2 regions of the Metabacillus herbersteinensis genome follow, and region 1 is predicted to be linked to the other one. Evidence: riboswitches for the same ligand, from Rfam matches in the RefSeq annotation. Region 1 holds a riboswitch; the other holds the start of a gene.
What was found. A riboswitch is a leader RNA that binds a small molecule or an ion and turns the genes downstream of it on or off. The one in region 1 is predicted to bind cobalamin.
Positions count from the first base shown of each region.

Region 2: linked by a shared signal. The riboswitch ahead of ACFFIX_RS03690 ((2Fe-2S) ferredoxin domain-containing protein) and the one ahead of ACFFIX_RS08800 (ABC transporter substrate-binding protein) in region 1 are both predicted to bind cobalamin.

Region 1 is NZ_JBHLVO010000005.1:82,333-90,667, forward strand. It holds gene ccsB (c-type cytochrome biogenesis protein CcsB) at 1-1,142, shown strand, start outside; gene ACFFIX_RS08790 (response regulator transcription factor) at 1,257-1,979, shown strand; gene ACFFIX_RS08795 (ATP-binding protein) at 1,976-3,781, shown strand; cobalamin riboswitch at 3,892-4,101, shown strand; gene ACFFIX_RS08800 (ABC transporter substrate-binding protein) at 4,343-5,329, shown strand; gene ACFFIX_RS08805 (FecCD family ABC transporter permease) at 5,298-6,353, shown strand; gene ACFFIX_RS08810 (adenosylcobinamide amidohydrolase) at 6,362-7,840, shown strand; gene cbiB (adenosylcobinamide-phosphate synthase CbiB) at 7,837-8,335, shown strand, end outside.
Region 2 is NZ_JBHLVO010000002.1:140,338-148,672, reverse strand. It holds gene cbiE (precorrin-6y C5,15-methyltransferase (decarboxylating) subunit CbiE) at 1-701, opposite strand, end outside; gene ACFFIX_RS03720 (cobalt-precorrin-5B (C(1))-methyltransferase) at 686-1,807, opposite strand; gene ACFFIX_RS03715 (precorrin-8X methylmutase) at 1,811-2,458, opposite strand; gene cobK (precorrin-6A reductase) at 2,480-3,256, opposite strand; gene ACFFIX_RS03705 (sirohydrochlorin chelatase) at 3,253-4,161, opposite strand; gene cobJ (precorrin-3B C(17)-methyltransferase) at 4,196-5,797, opposite strand; gene ACFFIX_RS03695 (High-affinity nickel-transporter) at 5,799-6,512, opposite strand; gene ACFFIX_RS03690 ((2Fe-2S) ferredoxin domain-containing protein) at 6,514-6,897, opposite strand; cobalamin riboswitch at 7,026-7,216, opposite strand; cobalamin riboswitch at 7,438-7,634, opposite strand; gene bluB (5,6-dimethylbenzimidazole synthase) at 7,774-8,335, opposite strand, start outside.

The DNA.
Region 1 (8,335 bases):
CATTTATTCTATACTTAATTGCAACATTTTTGTTTGGTGGCTCTATTCGTGATAAACGAAACAAGAGTGACAAAATGAGTAAATGGACAACTGTTGCTATCAGTGTCACAATCGTGGGGTTTTTGTCTCAGCTAGGTTACTTCATAACGAGGGGGATTGCTTCTGGTCATGCTCCGATTAGTAACCTTTATGAATTTGGTACTGCTTTTGGAATGATGTTAGTTTTTGCTTTCATCTTATTATTTTTCATTTATAAAACGGCAATCTTGGGTTTATTTACTTTACCAATAGCACTTCTTTTAATTGCTTACGCAAGTATGTATCCGTCAGATATCACACCGTTAATTCCGGCATTGCAAAGCGACTGGTTATTAATTCATGTAACAACCGCAGCGCTCGGGCAAGCTATTTTATCGATTAGTTTTATTGCAGGACTCATCCATTTAGTTAGAGTTGTTGATCAAACAAAACCATCTAGAAGTAGATTCTGGCTTGAAATGGTCATGGGTATCGTTGTGATCACACTTGGTTTTGTTCTTATTACAAGCGTTTTTAAATTCATGGATTATGAAGTTGTCTTTAATTGGGTCGATAAAACTGGAGCAGAAGCTAAAATGGAGTATCAGTTACCAGCACTTGTTGGTCCTAATGAAGGCGAAATGTTAACCGATGGTAAAATGGCGCCATTTGTTGAATTACCACCAATCATCAATGGTAGAAAATTAAATACTGTTATTTGGTCCATTCTAGCTGGTCTAGTTCTTTATGGACTCGCTAGACTTGTTTTCAGAAAGAGATTAGCAGCTATGATCCAGCCGTTTACAAAAAACGTGAACTTAGAATTAATTGATGAAATTGGCTATCGTTCAATAGCGATAGGTTTCCCAGTGTTCACTTTAGGTGCACTAATCTTTGCGATGATATGGGCACAAATTGCATGGACACGCTTTTGGGGCTGGGATCCTAAGGAAGTATGGGCACTTATTACGTTTCTTTTCTATGCAGCCTATTTACATTTGCGTCTCTCAAAAGGATGGCATGGTGAAAAATCTGCTTGGTTAGCAGTTATTGGATTTGCGATTATCATGTTTAATTTTATCTTTGTAAACTTAGTTATTGCAGGTCTTCACTCATATGCTTAATTCTAGGATAGTATCAGCAAGCTAATCTAAAATGATTTACACTGCTGTAAGAAAGCCTTCACTCTATGCAGTGAGGGTTTTCTTTTTAAATGAACATTCAAAGGAGGCTTTCAAATGGAAGAGAATCAATATGGAAAAATACTTGTGGTGGATGATGAAGATCGAATTCGTAGATTACTCCGGATGTACTTAGAAAGAGAAAACTATGAAATTGAAGAAGCTGAGAATGGTGACGAAGCACTCGAACTAGCACTTAACCATGATTACGATTTGATAATGCTTGATTTGATGATGCCTGGTATTGATGGCATTGAAGTATGTAAGCAATTACGTGAAAAAAAGGCAACTCCAATTATCATGTTAACTGCGAAAGGCGAAGAAGCAAACCGTGTGCAAGGTTTTGAAGTTGGAACAGATGATTACATAGTCAAACCATTTAGTCCTAGAGAGGTAGTGCTTCGAGTAAAAGCGCTGCTCAGACGTTCATCTCAAACTTCGTATCTTAAGACAGATACGAAAGCAAAAAATGTGATCGTATTTCCTCATCTTTCAATTGAGCATGATGCACACCGAATTTTAGCAGATGGGATTGAAGTAAGTTTAACTCCTAAGGAATATGAGCTTTTATACTTTTTAGCTAAAACACCTGATAAAGTTTATGACCGTGAAAAATTATTAAAAGAAGTATGGCAATACGAGTTTTTCGGGGATTTACGAACAGTTGATACACATGTGAAACGTCTTCGTGAAAAATTGAACAAAGTCTCCCCTGAAGCAGCAAAAATGATTGTAACCGTCTGGGGTGTGGGCTACAAATTTGAGGTTGGCAATGAATGATGCTATGGAGAAGTGTAGTAGGTAAACTCTGGATTACCATTTTATTATTAGTTTCGTTTGTTTTATTTGTTTTAACCATATTAATGCTGGAGTTTATCGAAAACTACCATGTTGATGAAGCCGAAAAAGAGCTCACACAACTTGCAAACAAAGTTTCGGTGATTTTAGAGAGCCATGAAGATCAAGCGCTTGCTAGGTCAATTGCTTGGGAGCTTGTTGATGAGCTTACAAACATCGTCATTGTTGAAGATGATTCTACTTATTGGATCTCTCCACTTGAGGATGAGAATATACCACATTTTGACCTTGAAGCGATTAGAAAAGACCCTGAATTGTCTGTAGTCTTAGATGAAAACAGAAGAGTTAGTAAACGAACCATTATATCTGAAGATGAAACTCGTAAAATGAATGGAGAAGATGAGGTCCTTGTTGTGGGGGTTCCTTATCAGATAACAGACGATAAAGACGGTGCTGTCTATATTTCACAATCCTTACTTGCCGTCCATGAAACGACTAAGCATACAACAAAGTACATATTGTTAGCAGCAGGAATTGCAATTATTCTTACAACCGTATTTGCCTTCTTTTTATCAACAAGAATCACCTATCCTCTAAGAAAAATGCGTGAGGCTGCACAGGAGTTAGCGAGAGGAAAGTTTGACAAGAAAGTTCCAATTTTATCTCATGACGAAATCGGGGAGCTTGGTATTGCTTTTAATCAAATGGGTAGACAACTTAAATTTCATATTAATGCCCTGAGTCAGGAAAAAGAACATTTAACAAGTATTTTAAGTAGTATGGCAGATGGTGTTATTACTCTTAATATTGATGGAACGATACTCGTTACAAATCCTCCGGCTGAACGTTTTTTACAAGCGTGGTACTATGAACAAGGGATGAAAGTTGAAATTGGAGAAGAGTTACCACCAGACGCACAAGAGCTTTTTGGGCGTGTGGTTAATACCGAAAAAGAACAAATTATTGAAATTATGTTGCAAGGTAGAAGTTGGGTACTTGTGATGAGTCCATTATACAATCAGTCCTATGTTCGTGGGGCTGTAGCTGTCTTAAGAGATATGACAGAGGAACGAAGACTTGATAAGCTCCGCAAAGATTTTATTGCGAATGTTAGTCATGAGTTGAGAACGCCAATTGCGATGCTCCAAGGGTATAGTGAAGCAATTATCGATGATATTGCTAGTTCGGATGAAGAGAAAAAAGAAATATCGCAAATTATTTATGATGAATCACTTCGAATGGGACGTCTTGTCAATGATTTGCTAGACTTAGCTCGTATGGAGGCAGGACATATTTCGTTAACCTATGATGAAATTTTGATCCCTGAATTTATGGAAAAAATCAACAGGAAATTTCAAGGCTTAGCAAAAGAAAAACAAATTTCACTGCAAATTTCTATGAATCTTGAGGAACCGCAATTTAACTTAGATCCAGATGGGATTGAACAGGTTTTAACAAATCTGATTGATAATGCAATTAGACATACGAGTGTAAATGGTCTGGTGAAATTTAATGTACAATCGGTCGAAAAAGGCTTGAAGTTTAATGTACAAGACTCTGGCAGTGGGATTCCTGAGGATGATCTTCCATTTGTATTTGAACGATTCTATAAAGCTGATAAAGCGAGAACACGAGGAAGATCGGGTACTGGACTCGGGTTAGCCATTGCCAAAAACATCGTTGACGCCCACAAAGGTACAATTACCGTGCACAGTAAAGTCGACGAAGGAACAACCTTTAGCTTTTATATACCTCGAAAAAAGCTAGAATCTGATAGAATTTGACGAACAATCTTGTTTCATAAGAAACAAATTCAGGAAGCGAAAGCGCCTTGGGAAGAAGCTTTTTCTTGTAACATTGACAAACTTCTTATAAAATGAGTATAGTTGACAACTTCATTTTTTGCGAGATAGGTGTAATAAAGCATTTTTTGCTTTATCTTAATAGGGAATCTGGTTTAAATCCAGAACTGTCCCCGCAACTGTAAATGTGGACGAAATGAGAATGACCACTGTATTAAAAATCTAAATGGATTTTTAGTATGGGAAGGCTCAAAGTAGGAAGAAGCATAAGTCAGTAGACCTGCCTAACTCACAATCTTTTTGTTTCAAATCTTCGGGGGTTGAGATTGAAACGAGTCAGGCATTCGTATTTTATTACCTGAGTCGTTTTAGTCCATTCCAAACACGGAGTGGGCTTTTTTACTATTCTAAAATCGATGCGCATCGTTAGGATTAATGAAAAGTCAGTAAAAATTCTTGTCAAAGTGATAGAATCGCAAGTATCTTCTTCTTTTGCTCCTATTCTTATAGCAAGATAAACACAAATCAAAAGGAGTTTAGAAAATGAACCAATTAAAAAAATATCTTCTTCCATTACTTTTATTATTAGTGCTCGTATCTTTAACAGCTTGTGGATCTACAGGTGAAGATCAAACTGAAAAAGAGGGCTCAGAGTCAAGTGAAAAAGCAAGTGAAGAAACGAAAGAGGCAGATTTCCCAATCACCGTCACAGATGCTCTTGGAAATGAAGTGACAATTGAAGAACAACCAGAGAGTATTGTGTCTTTAATTCCTAGTAACACTGAAATTACATATGCACTTGGTATGGGAGATGCAGTTGTTGGAGTGACAGATTTTGATAACTACCCAGAAGAAGTAGCAGAGGTTGAAAAAATCGGTGGTATGGAATTTAATGTTGAGAAAATAATCTCACTACAACCAGATGTTGTTTTAGCGCATGCATCAGGAGCCCATAACTCAGAAGCAGGTTTAAAACAACTCCAAGATGCAGGTATTAATGTCATCGTTGTAAAAGATGCTACATCGATTGATGGTGCTTATGATAGCATTAATTTCATTGGTCAAGTAACAGGTACAACTGAAAAGGCTGATGAAATTGTCAACAATATGAAAGAGAGATTAGGAAATATTGAAGAAAAGGCAGCTACTATATCAGAAGAGGATAAGAAAAATGTATGGGTAGAAATTTCTGGAGCTCCTGAGATTTATACTGCGGGTAAGGGAACGTTTATTGATGAAATGATTCAAGCAGTAGGTGCGATAAACGTGGCTGCGGACTTAGAAGGCTGGCCCAAAGTTACAGAAGAAGATGCTGTTCTTTTTAATCCAGATATTATCGTTTTAACTTATGGATACTATACAGAAAATGCATTAGAGAAAGTTCTAGGTCGTGACGCGTGGAAAGACGTTCCAGCCATCCAAGAAGAGCAAGTATATGACATTCATTCTGATAAGGTTACAAGACCAGGTCCACGACTAATTGAAGGTGTAGAAGAGCTTGCGAAAGCTATTTACCCTGATGTTTACTAAAAGGTTTCGAATTTTTCACCCTTTACTTATTTCAAGTCTAATTGGAATACTATCAATTTTAGCAGGGATATCGTTAGGTACACTAACGATTCCCTTTTCTACTATTATTCAAGTTTTCCTACAGGAATTAGGTTGGGTTTCAAGCACATCTGTGGATAACACAGCCGTTAATATTATTATGTCCATTCGATTCCCAAGAGTAATACTTGCTTTTATGGTTGGAGGTTCCCTAGCAGTTGCTGGTGCGGCCTTTCAAGGATTATTACGCAATCCTCTTGCAGATCCCTATACATTAGGTGTCTCGTCAGGTGCTTCACTCGGAGCTGTCATCGTCCTTTTTTTTGGTGTTTCAGTACCATATTTAGGGATGCTGACCTTACCATTCATTAGTGTTTTATCTGCATTTTTAACGCTTTTCCTCGTCCTATGGTTTACGCGACTAGTTGAGAAAAATTTATCAGTACATACGATTATTTTAACGGGAATTATTTTTAGTTCTTTTTTAGGATCAATGATTTCACTTATCATCGCACTCTCGGGCGAAGAACTACGTCAAATTATCAATTGGCTACTCGGCAGTGTATCGATGAGAGGCTGGGATTATGTCATCATGATTTTGCCATTTTATGCTGCAGGGTTACTTGTTCTCTTTTTTTGCACAAGGGAACTTAACGCTTTTTCATTTGGGGAAGAAGCCGCAAAACACCTTGGCATTGATGTGGATAAGCGAAAAATGATGATTTTAGTAGGTGCTTCGCTGTTAACGGGTGCATCTGTAGCAGTCTCAGGTACGATTGGATTTATAGGATTAGTTATTCCACATATCACCCGACTAATTTGGGGTCCAAGACATGAGAGGTTGTTACCTCTTTCAGTGATAAATGGTGGCTCGTTCCTCGTTTTAGCTGATTTACTAGCAAGAACAATAATAATACCTAGCGAATTACCTGTAGGTGTTATAACCTCGTTAATAGGAGCACCAATTTTTGCTTTTATTTTTTTTACACGCAGTAATAGAAAGTAGTGAGAGTTGTGATAGAAGTAAAAAATTTATCATTTAAAATTGGTAACAAGCACATTTTGAATACGATCGATTTGATTGTTAATAAGGGTGAGTTGTTTGGAATTCTAGGTCCAAATGGAAGTGGAAAAACGACGTTGCTTAAAAATATCGCAGGAATGGTAGCGATCCAAACAGGTGAAGTCTTCATTGATGGAATGGAATTGCAAAAATACAAAACGAAAGAACTTGCCAAACAAATGGCTGTTCTTCCTCAACTAAATGATGCTCCCTTTTCGTTTACTGTCTATGATGCAATCAAGCTTGGACGGTATTCTCATCAAAGCTCGTTGTTTCCATCGTGGTCAAAATTGGACGAAGAAAAAGTAAACGAAGCGATTACTTTAACAAATATTCAGCATTTAAAGGACCGGAACGTAGATGAATTAAGTGGTGGTGAACGGCAACTTGTCTACTTGGCGAGAGCTCTTGCACAAGAAGCAAAGATACTATTATTGGATGAACCAACCAATCATTTAGACGTTTCTCATCAAATGGATTTATTGGAACTACTAAAAAAGTTGGTTGTCGAACAGGAATTAACGATTATCGCAATTTTTCATGATTTAAACTTAGCAAGTCTGTATTGTGATCGCGTTTTTCTGTTAAAAGAGGGCAGTGAAGTATGTACAGATAAAGCAAGGAATGTTTTTAAGCACGAACAACTATCAGAAATCTATGATACTAGTCTAGAGACAATCCATCACCCGGTTGTCCCTAAATCTCTTATTACCTTTATTCCTAGCTATTTAGAGGAAATCATCAAAGATGATGAGCAGCGTCCCTTCATAAATGAACATACGAAGGATTGGCTTGTATTACAAACGACTTACCCATATAAAACACTTTCCTCTGCAATAATTGGTTCTGGGTTTGGTTGGAGTACAACTTTTGCAACTCTCCATGTCGATAAAAACTATCTCTGTGATAATCCAGTAGAAGATATGAAATCGAACCTAATTAAAAAGGGATATGACCACACAAGAACCATCGGGATGATGACAGCAGCTAGTTTAGAAGATGCTTCATTTAAAGAACACATTGATGAACAATTTTCTTTAAAAGTCATGGTCACAGCTGGCGTTTCAAATGCAGTAGACATTTCACAAGCTAGCTTTTTTCATAGTGACGAGATGAAGCAAGGAACAATTAATACGTGGATATTTATTGAAGGCATGATGTCAGAAGCGGCATTTGCACAATCGATTATGACAGCAACTGAAGCAAAGACGAAAGCAATGCAAGTGGAAGAAATCTATGATAAGATGTCTAACACTTTAGCGACAGGCACATCAACAGATAGCATCGTGATAGCCGCTTCCCAAGTAGGATCTCAATTTGAGTACGCCGGAACGATCACAAACATTGGTAGAGCAATTGGTACATGTGTATTCGAAGCAACGGTAGAATCACTTCAAAAATATAAACGCCGAATCCGTGATTTCAGATGATCTATGAACATATCATCGCGATCCTTCTCGCTATTGTTCTTGATCTATTGATTGGAGATCCACGTTGGCTTCCTCACCCAGTTAGAGGGATTGGGAAAATTCTTTCTTACTGTGATGCCAAACTAAATAAGGGTTTGCACCGAAAAAGTAAAGGCATTATTACAATTATCATAACCTGTGTTTTTCCTTTTCTTAGTTGTACATTTCTCATCATTTTGACGTATTCCATGCATCAGTGGTTGGGGATATTCGTAGAGTCTGTGCTCATTTTTACGACGATCGCCTCAACTAGCCTTAAGAATGCTGCAGTGGATGTAGCCATTCCTCTAAAGGCAAACAATCTAGTAGAAGCCAGAAAGAAGCTAAGCTGGATTGTTGGAAGAGACACAGAACAATTGAACGAAGATGAAATTGTAAGAGCAACGGTTGAAACGGTAGCCGAAAATACATGTGATGGCATTACTGCACCTTTGTTTTTTGCTTTAATCGGTGGTG
Region 2 (8,335 bases), on a different contig from region 1:
CGTATTTCTTTTTTTGTAATCAGCCCTTTATCAGGCTTTCGTTGTGCGAATTCTTCATCTTCAATTCCAAATGACCAAGTTGGATGAGGTCTTTGTTTTTTTAAAAGAACAACGTTTAGAGAAGAAAACTCCTCGTCCACCATCTCTCCTAGTTCAAACCAACGACAGCGCTCGTTTTTGCCACCTATGTTCTCTGCGACAAATGCTCGGTACTCTATCATTCCGTATGTAAGTAAATATTCTGCAATTCGATTTGGTGAATTCTCTTGATCCGTTAAAATCGCTACTTTTTCTAGTCCATCAATTCGCTGGGCTAGACCTTGTATACTCCGGCCATGCACACTCGTAAAATAGGCATCTTGCCAACTTTCACCCATTTTAGCGAAAGCTAGTTGAACCGAACTTAAATACGGATAGATTTCCAGATTCACTTTGCTAGATAAATAGTTTCCAATTCCATAAAACATCGGGTCTCCAGATGCTAAAACGACGACCTTTTTTGTTTCGTTTTGGAGCCGTTCCACTAGTGAGAGAAGTCCTCCTTTAATCATGACCTTCTCTCCTTTAAATTCAGGAAAAAAGGATAGCTGACGCTTACCACCAATTAATACATCACTTTCATGTATCCATTGTTCATAGATGGGGAGGAGACTTTCTTGTCCCTCTTCACCAATCCCAATTACTTTTATTGTTTGTTCCATGTTTGCTCCACCGCCTTTCCTAAAAATTCGCCCTTCATTGTGTAAAGGGTTGTTTCAATTTCTATGCTACCAGCAACCTCGTTTAAGGCAGCTATGCAACAGGAAGTACAAAGCTTTTCAAAAAATGCCGGGAAGTTGTTGTCTGACATGATGCTTCCAACCTGTGTCGCCGTATTTGCACCCCTTATTTGCTCGAGGAGATCTTCCGATGCACCCACTTCATTTGCCACATCTGCCAAAAAGTTAAAATCAACAGGTGCACTTTTTGAATGGACCATCATCACACCTTGGGCAACCTTTGAAAATTTCCCCATCATCCCGACCATTGAGACCTTCTTTACCCCTTGCCGTTTACATTGCTTAAGCGTAAAACCAACAAAATCACCCATTTCGATGAATGCTTCCTCAGGGAGGTCTGGATATTGCTTAATTCCGTATTTTTCACTACGTCCACCTGTCGTTATGACGATATGGTCACATTTACTTGCTCTTGCAACACTTATTGCCTGTACAATACTCGCTTTATAGGCAGCTGATGAAAAAGGAACGACAATCCCACGGGTACCTAAAATCGAAATGCCTCCAAGAATACCCAGGCGGCCATTAAGCGTTTTTTTTGCCATTTCTTCGCCATCAGGAACTGAAATAATAACGTTAACCCCTTTAGATACCCCATGTTCATCAAGTACTTCTTGAGTTGTTTGGAGAATCATTTTTCGAGGGACAGGGTTTATAGCTGCTTCCCCTACAGGAACTGGTAGGCCTTCTTTCGTGACACGACCTACTCCAATTCCACCGTCCAACGTGATACCTGGGTGATCCGACCAGCTTACAGTCGATAAGATGAGGGCTCTATGCGTCGCATCAGGATCATCTCCAGCGTCTTTTATTGTTCCGACTGTGACTGAGTTTGACGAAACTTCACAGCTTTCCATTTGAAAGGTAGCATGTCGTCCAACTGGTAGGTAAATCGTTGCCTCTTTTTGGTGCTCACCGGTAATTAGGGCTAATAATGCAGCCTTTGTCGTAGCTGTCGCACAGGCACCGGTTGTATATCCTTCTCTGAGCTTTTTCGGTTCATTTCCGTCGTCTTTCTGCTTCTTCATAACTTACACCTGTTCAGCAAGAAGGGATAAAGCGTTTAATGCCGCAACGGTTACGGTACTACCACCTTTCCGACCGACATTTGTAATAAACGGAATATCTAGTTTAGCTAATTCTTCTTTCGACTCTGCAGCTGATACAAAGCCAACAGGAAGCCCAATTACAAGACCGGGCTTTGTTTCGCCTTCCTTAATAAGACGGATCAATTCTAAGAGTGCAGTAGGTGCATTCCCAATCGCAAAAATTCCGCCTTCTGCCTCTTTAATTGCTTTTCTCATCGAAATAATCGCACGGGTTGTGTCCAGTCTTTTTGCTTCTTCCATCACATCTGGATCAGAAATATAGACGCGAATATCACCGCCAAACTTTTCAATACGCGGCTTGCTTATTCCAGCCTGCACCATCTGGACATCAGGGACGATCCTTTTTCCATTTCGTATAGCTTGGACGCCTGCGTGAATCGCATCAGGGTGAAATACTAGGCTTCTGCCTAACTCAAAATCAGCTGATGCGTGAATCACTCGTTGCACAACACGATACTGCTCAACTGTAAATGGATGCTCACCAATTTCCTCATCAATCATTTCAAAGCTTTTTCCCTCAATCATTTGTGGTTGTACGGTTAACGGTTTAAATTCTGTATGAAAATCCATCTCTTTTCAGCTCCTTAATTTTTATTGATTTATTACTTTAAAAGCCTCTTTTACATGGTGTATGACATCGGAAAACTCAGAGAATGCTTTTCCATAGTCGATTTTTGGTCGGCGAATAATAATTGTTTCAATTCCCAACTCCCTGGCAGCTTGGAGTTTTTCATCAACAGAGCCGACCTTTCCACTTTCTTTTGTAACCATTAATGTCACACCAAATTGTTTGTATAAGGCGCGATCAAACTCCTTTGTAAAAGGCCCCTGAATCGCAACAATATTCTTCTGTGGTATCCCTAAATCTTCACACTTTTCCATATTATCTTGTCGTGGAAGCATACGAGCTATCATCCGTGTATCTTCTACCCCATTTAGCTTTTCGGCAAATATCTGTAACGTCTTGCTTCCAGTGGTCAGCATAATCACACCTTTTTTTTCTGCTGCGATTTGCGCTGCTTCCTCATAACTACTAACAAAAGTACATTTTTCTTCAGAAAACGTCTGTGATTCCCGTTCATAGCGAATATAGGGGACACCTGCTTGTTTCGCTCCACTTATTGCATTTTTTGATGCTTCTTCAGCAAATGGGTGACTCGCATCCACAACCAGTTGAATATTGTTTGTTTGAATGAAATTAGCAATCTGACTATCTGTTAATCTTCCAACCTGAACATTTAGGCCACAACGCCTCATTTCATTCGCCGCATTTTCAGTCACGACCGTTGTAATGACATCAAATCCTTCTTTTTGGATAAGAAGGGCTAGTGCACGTGCATCACTCGTCCCGGCTAATACTAAAATCATGGCTTGATCCCTACTTCTTGCTTGTGATGTTCATCGTGATCATGATGATGTTCATCGTGATGGTGGTGATCGTCGTGATCATGATGATGGTGATGATCGATATGCTCCATAGCTTCTATTCGATATTGACATGTATCACAATTCATTTTCACTTCATCTTTTAACGCTTCTTGGGCACGATCAATTAATATTGTTTGCAATTTTGGGTGAAATCCGAAATATTCCGCTAATTTAAACCCTATATTAGGATATTGACTTTGGAATTCTACAATCATTTCTTCTAATCGCTTTATTAAAATTCCTGTAAACAAGAAGTACGGCAGGATCACCACTTTTGTTGCTCCAAGCATTTTACAGCGCTCCACCCCTTCAGAAGTGGAAGGACTGGTTACACCCATAAATGCCGTCTCCACGATTTTAAAATTGGTTTTTTCCCATAACAACCTTGTGATTTTATATAAATCACTGTTTGCATCTGGGTCACTACCACCTCGACCTAATAATAGGATTGCTGTATGTGGATCTGGGTTTTCGTTTAACTCACCTGTCTCTTCTAATCGCATCTTTAATATATCAATTGCATCAAGATGAATTCCGATGGGTCTTCCATAAGTAAATTGGACGAGTGGATATTTAATTTTCGCTTCGTCAATGGCTGCAGGAATATGGATTTTAGAATGTCCTGCTTGTAGAAGCATAATTGGGATAACCACAACATGTGTAGCACCTTTTTCAATACATAGGTCAATTCCTTCATTAACAGTAGGATGTACAAACTCTAAGAAACATGTTTCAATAATCAAAGTTGAATCGAATTGAGGTTTCATTTTTTCAATAAATCCACGAACTTGTTCGTTCCCCTCTTTGTCTCTGCTACCATGTCCCACAAATAATACAGCTTTCATTTTATTTCCTCCCAATTTTCATCTTTATTAAGGATCAATCCCCACATGGAGCTGGTTCAACTTCTATTTTCGGTGAAACGTCTCTGTACTGAAAACCTTGTATATTTTTTACACGTTTAAAATATTTATAAAAACGTTCGTTTGGATGACCCTTTTCTTTATATTCTTGGATGATGTTTTCAACAACTTGTATAAGCTGATCTGGTTCAATTCCCTCTGCTACAGGCTGTCCAGGATGGGCACTTCGTCCAACCGTTTTTCCACCTAAAAACAGATCAAATTTCCCTTTTCGAAAAACAATGCCAATGTCCTCATTCACTGCACCAAAGCAAGCCATTCCACATCCGTTGAAACCAACCTTTAACTCCTTTGGTAGCTCAAGTCCTCCTAGTATTTCCTGCAAGGTGTCAGCATACGGAATCGAATCCTTTTTTTCACCTTCACAAAAATCACATGCTTTTAAGGTCAATACATCACCAACAGGAGATAAAATAAATCCTGCAGCTGTTAATCGTTCTGTTGCTTGCTCAGGATTTGAGGTATGAATTTCCAGCTTGATTTGATGATCTGTCGTATATTCGATCCTTCCTGCTTCCCCGACAACCTCTGCTAAGGTCAGCAATTGTTTTGGTGTGAAGGTTTTTTTGGCAACACCTGGGCTAACAGCAAGTTCAAATATCGTCTCTAACGGCTGTTGCACAAAAGAGTGATTGCTTGGTTCTTTCGTTTCATAACCAAATGCGTCTAACGCTTGTTCAGCTACGTCCCTTGAAGAGAACATAATTTCACTTTCGGGATTGAATTCTTCTTGCTCTAATGCCCAGGGTTCTGACTCTTTCTTTAACCGTTGATGAGGCTTTAATACTTGTTCTGTTGTATTTAAGGTATATTTACGTTGGTAGCCCCTTGGGGTAATCATCAAGCCATCATACATGAAAGTTGAGGAATTTCCGATCATCACCGTCGTTAACATCCCAATATCGTACTCAAGCATATCCTTTAAATTTGTCATCACAACATGCTGTCGATCACGATACGCACTCTTGACAAGGCCTACCGGTGTATCTGGTGACCGATGGTTGAGGAGAATCCGTTGCGCCTCAGCAATTTGCCTTGTTCTACGACCACTTTTCGGATTGTACAGCGCAATCACAAAGTCTGCCTGTGCTGCTGCTTCAATTCGCTTTTCGATCAAAGTCCATGGTGTTAAATGGTCGCTTAAACTGATTGTACATGCGTCATGCATTACAGGAGCTCCAAGTAATGAAGCACATGAGTTAATGGCTGATATTCCTGGAATAATCTCGACTTCTACACCAGTCTCTCTCGACCATTTCTTCTCGACTAAAACCTCATAGACAAGTCCAACCATCCCATACACTCCGGCGTCACCACTTGAAATAACCGCTACCTTTTTTCCAAGTTCCGCTTGTTTTACAGCTTCCTGTGCTCGGCCCACTTCTTCAGTCATTCCGGTACTAATAATTTGTTGGTTTGTCAAAAGACCCTCAATTAACTCCACATACGTTTTGTAGCCGATGACCATATCGCTTTCCCCAATGGCTTCTCTCGCTCGATCTGTTATGTGTTCAAAACTTCCTGGTCCAAAGCCAATCACAAGTAACTTGCCAGCCACCTTATACGCCTCCCTTGACTAATTCAACGAGCATTATGACTCCTAAGCCGATGCTATAGATTCCTGTAATTGACCCAAGAATGATAAAAAGCTGTTTTCGAAACCTAGCCTTTACAAATCCCCATGATAGACAACATGTTATAAAGATCGTTGAGATTAGTAGTCCGATAACAAATAGAAATAGCTGGATCATTGCTGCGGATAAGTTACTCATTCCAACTGCATTTGTAATAACTGCAAGTTGCGTCGGTGTTTCCACACCAATGCCATGAATAATTCCGATAAGAAATGCCCCTATAACCCCAAACGCAAGAGGTGATAGATTGGCTTTTATTCCTTCCCGTTTCGCTTTTGGTGTGAAATTTGCTAGAAACTCATAGACAATCTTGATACGACTTTTATACTCATACTCATTCCTTTGAACGAAAACCGTATATAAGATAAACCCACCTAGTAGAAGAAGTGTTATTCCTACAAAACCTTCCAGAAAAACTTGGGCATTAGTAGGTAGTTTTAAGCCAATGAGAATTGAAATTAGCCCAATGATTAAAACAATTAAACCATGACCTAACGCGTACATTAACCCAAGCGACACTTGCCTTCGCTTTCGTTCTTCACTTCCTACCATGTCAGCAATTGCTGCAACATGGTCACTATCCATTCCATGCCTCATTCCAATAAAAACTGCTAATAACGCGAATGATAAAACTTCCAAATTAACCTTCTCCTTTTAATGGTTTTGATATACCGACTATCGACTCTGAATGATCAGGTGCAATAAATCCTTGTTCTTCATAGTGATAAATAACAGATTCCAGAGCGATTCTTCCTTCTGCTAGATGTTCTTTAACAATCGTACTCCCCGATTCTGGAGTAACCGCCTTATACCAAGTTCCTTCTGGATAAACGATCACGACGCAAGCATCTTTGCATCGACCATTACAGCGGGTTCTCGTCGAATGTACTTGCGCATCCAACTCCAAGTTCGTCACTTCATTTCGAATCGCTTGGGTTACCTCTTCTCCTCCCTTTCTCATACAACTACTTCCGTTACAAATCAAAACATGATGTTTAGTCCCGTTTAAATTCCAAGTTGTCATCTAATCAGCTCCATTATTTTTTTAGACAAATAAAAAATGCACCCCTATTAGATAGAGGTGCAGAAAAAATGACACAATGATACGTATCCCACTTAATCGGCACTTCTTCCTATAGCCCGTAGGATTACGAAGTATTTACGTACAAGGCAGGTCTCCTGACTATGGTTCATCATTTCATTGCGTCTTCCCAAGCAAGTATGCTCAGTGACATTTTGCAATAAAACTCCCCTTAACAGTGGCGGGTACCGTGACGGATTTTCACCGTTCTTCCCTTTTAACACAATAGACATCTATCGTGCACCTTGTCGTAACATTATGTAATTGTATAAATCTACTAAAAAACAAAAATAATTACTAATGACTACATACACATCATATTATTCTCGCATTGGACAATATATGTATGGTCTCCATAAAAAAGCACACAAAAAATCCACTCACCTTTTGAGATGAGCGGATGAAACGACGAACATAAAAAGGAAAATTAATAAAAATTAACCTATTGTGCCATCGTTTCACTTTCTCAATCCCCGAAGAAGTTGAAACTTATAAATTAAGACAGGTCTCCTGACTTGTGCATCTTCCTACTATGAGACCTTCCCATATAAGTACCTATATCAGTACTCTTATACAGTGGTTATCTCAGGTTCGTCCACACTTACAGTTGCGGGGGCAGTTCTGGATTTTCACCAGATTCCCTATTAAGCCTTCTTGGCATCTTAATCTATTTGTTTTATAAATTGGAATATTTATTTCACAAACTAAATCTATTAACATCTTATAGGAACAATTATGACAATGCAAGGAATGGGAGGAAATTGTTTGAAATCTTAGTTTTGTTTAAGTCTATAATTATTTTGACTCAAGAATAGTACTTTATTCTCCCCATTTGTCACTAAATATCAATTTCTTTAAGTTCTGTCTTTTTTCCCACTTTTCTGTTTCTAGAATAGGTGCTTTCGGATATACGTCTGTATATCCAATTGAGATTAATGCAACTGGATCGATATGAAAAGGTATTTTTAAAATGTCACGGATGTCTGACTTTTTATAGAAGCTGACCCATCCCATCGCTAATCCTTCAGCACAAGCTGCTAACCACATATTCTGAATTGCACAGGCAGTAGACATAATATCGGTTTCTGGAATTGAATTCCGTCCAAGTACATGTGATCCTCCTCTTGAAGAATCACATGTTACACAAATTGTTAACGGAGCTTCTTTAATACCTTCAACTTTTAGGTTGAGAAATTTTGTTGCTCGGTCATCTTCTTCATAATGAATTGCCAATGCTCTTCGTTCTTTATCTGCTGCCCAAGCCAAACGTTTTTTTGTGTCAATAGACTCAACTAAAATAAAATTCCACGGCTGCATAAACCCAACTGATGGTGCATAATGTGCCGCTTCTAATATTCTATCTACAGCTTCTTTTGGTACT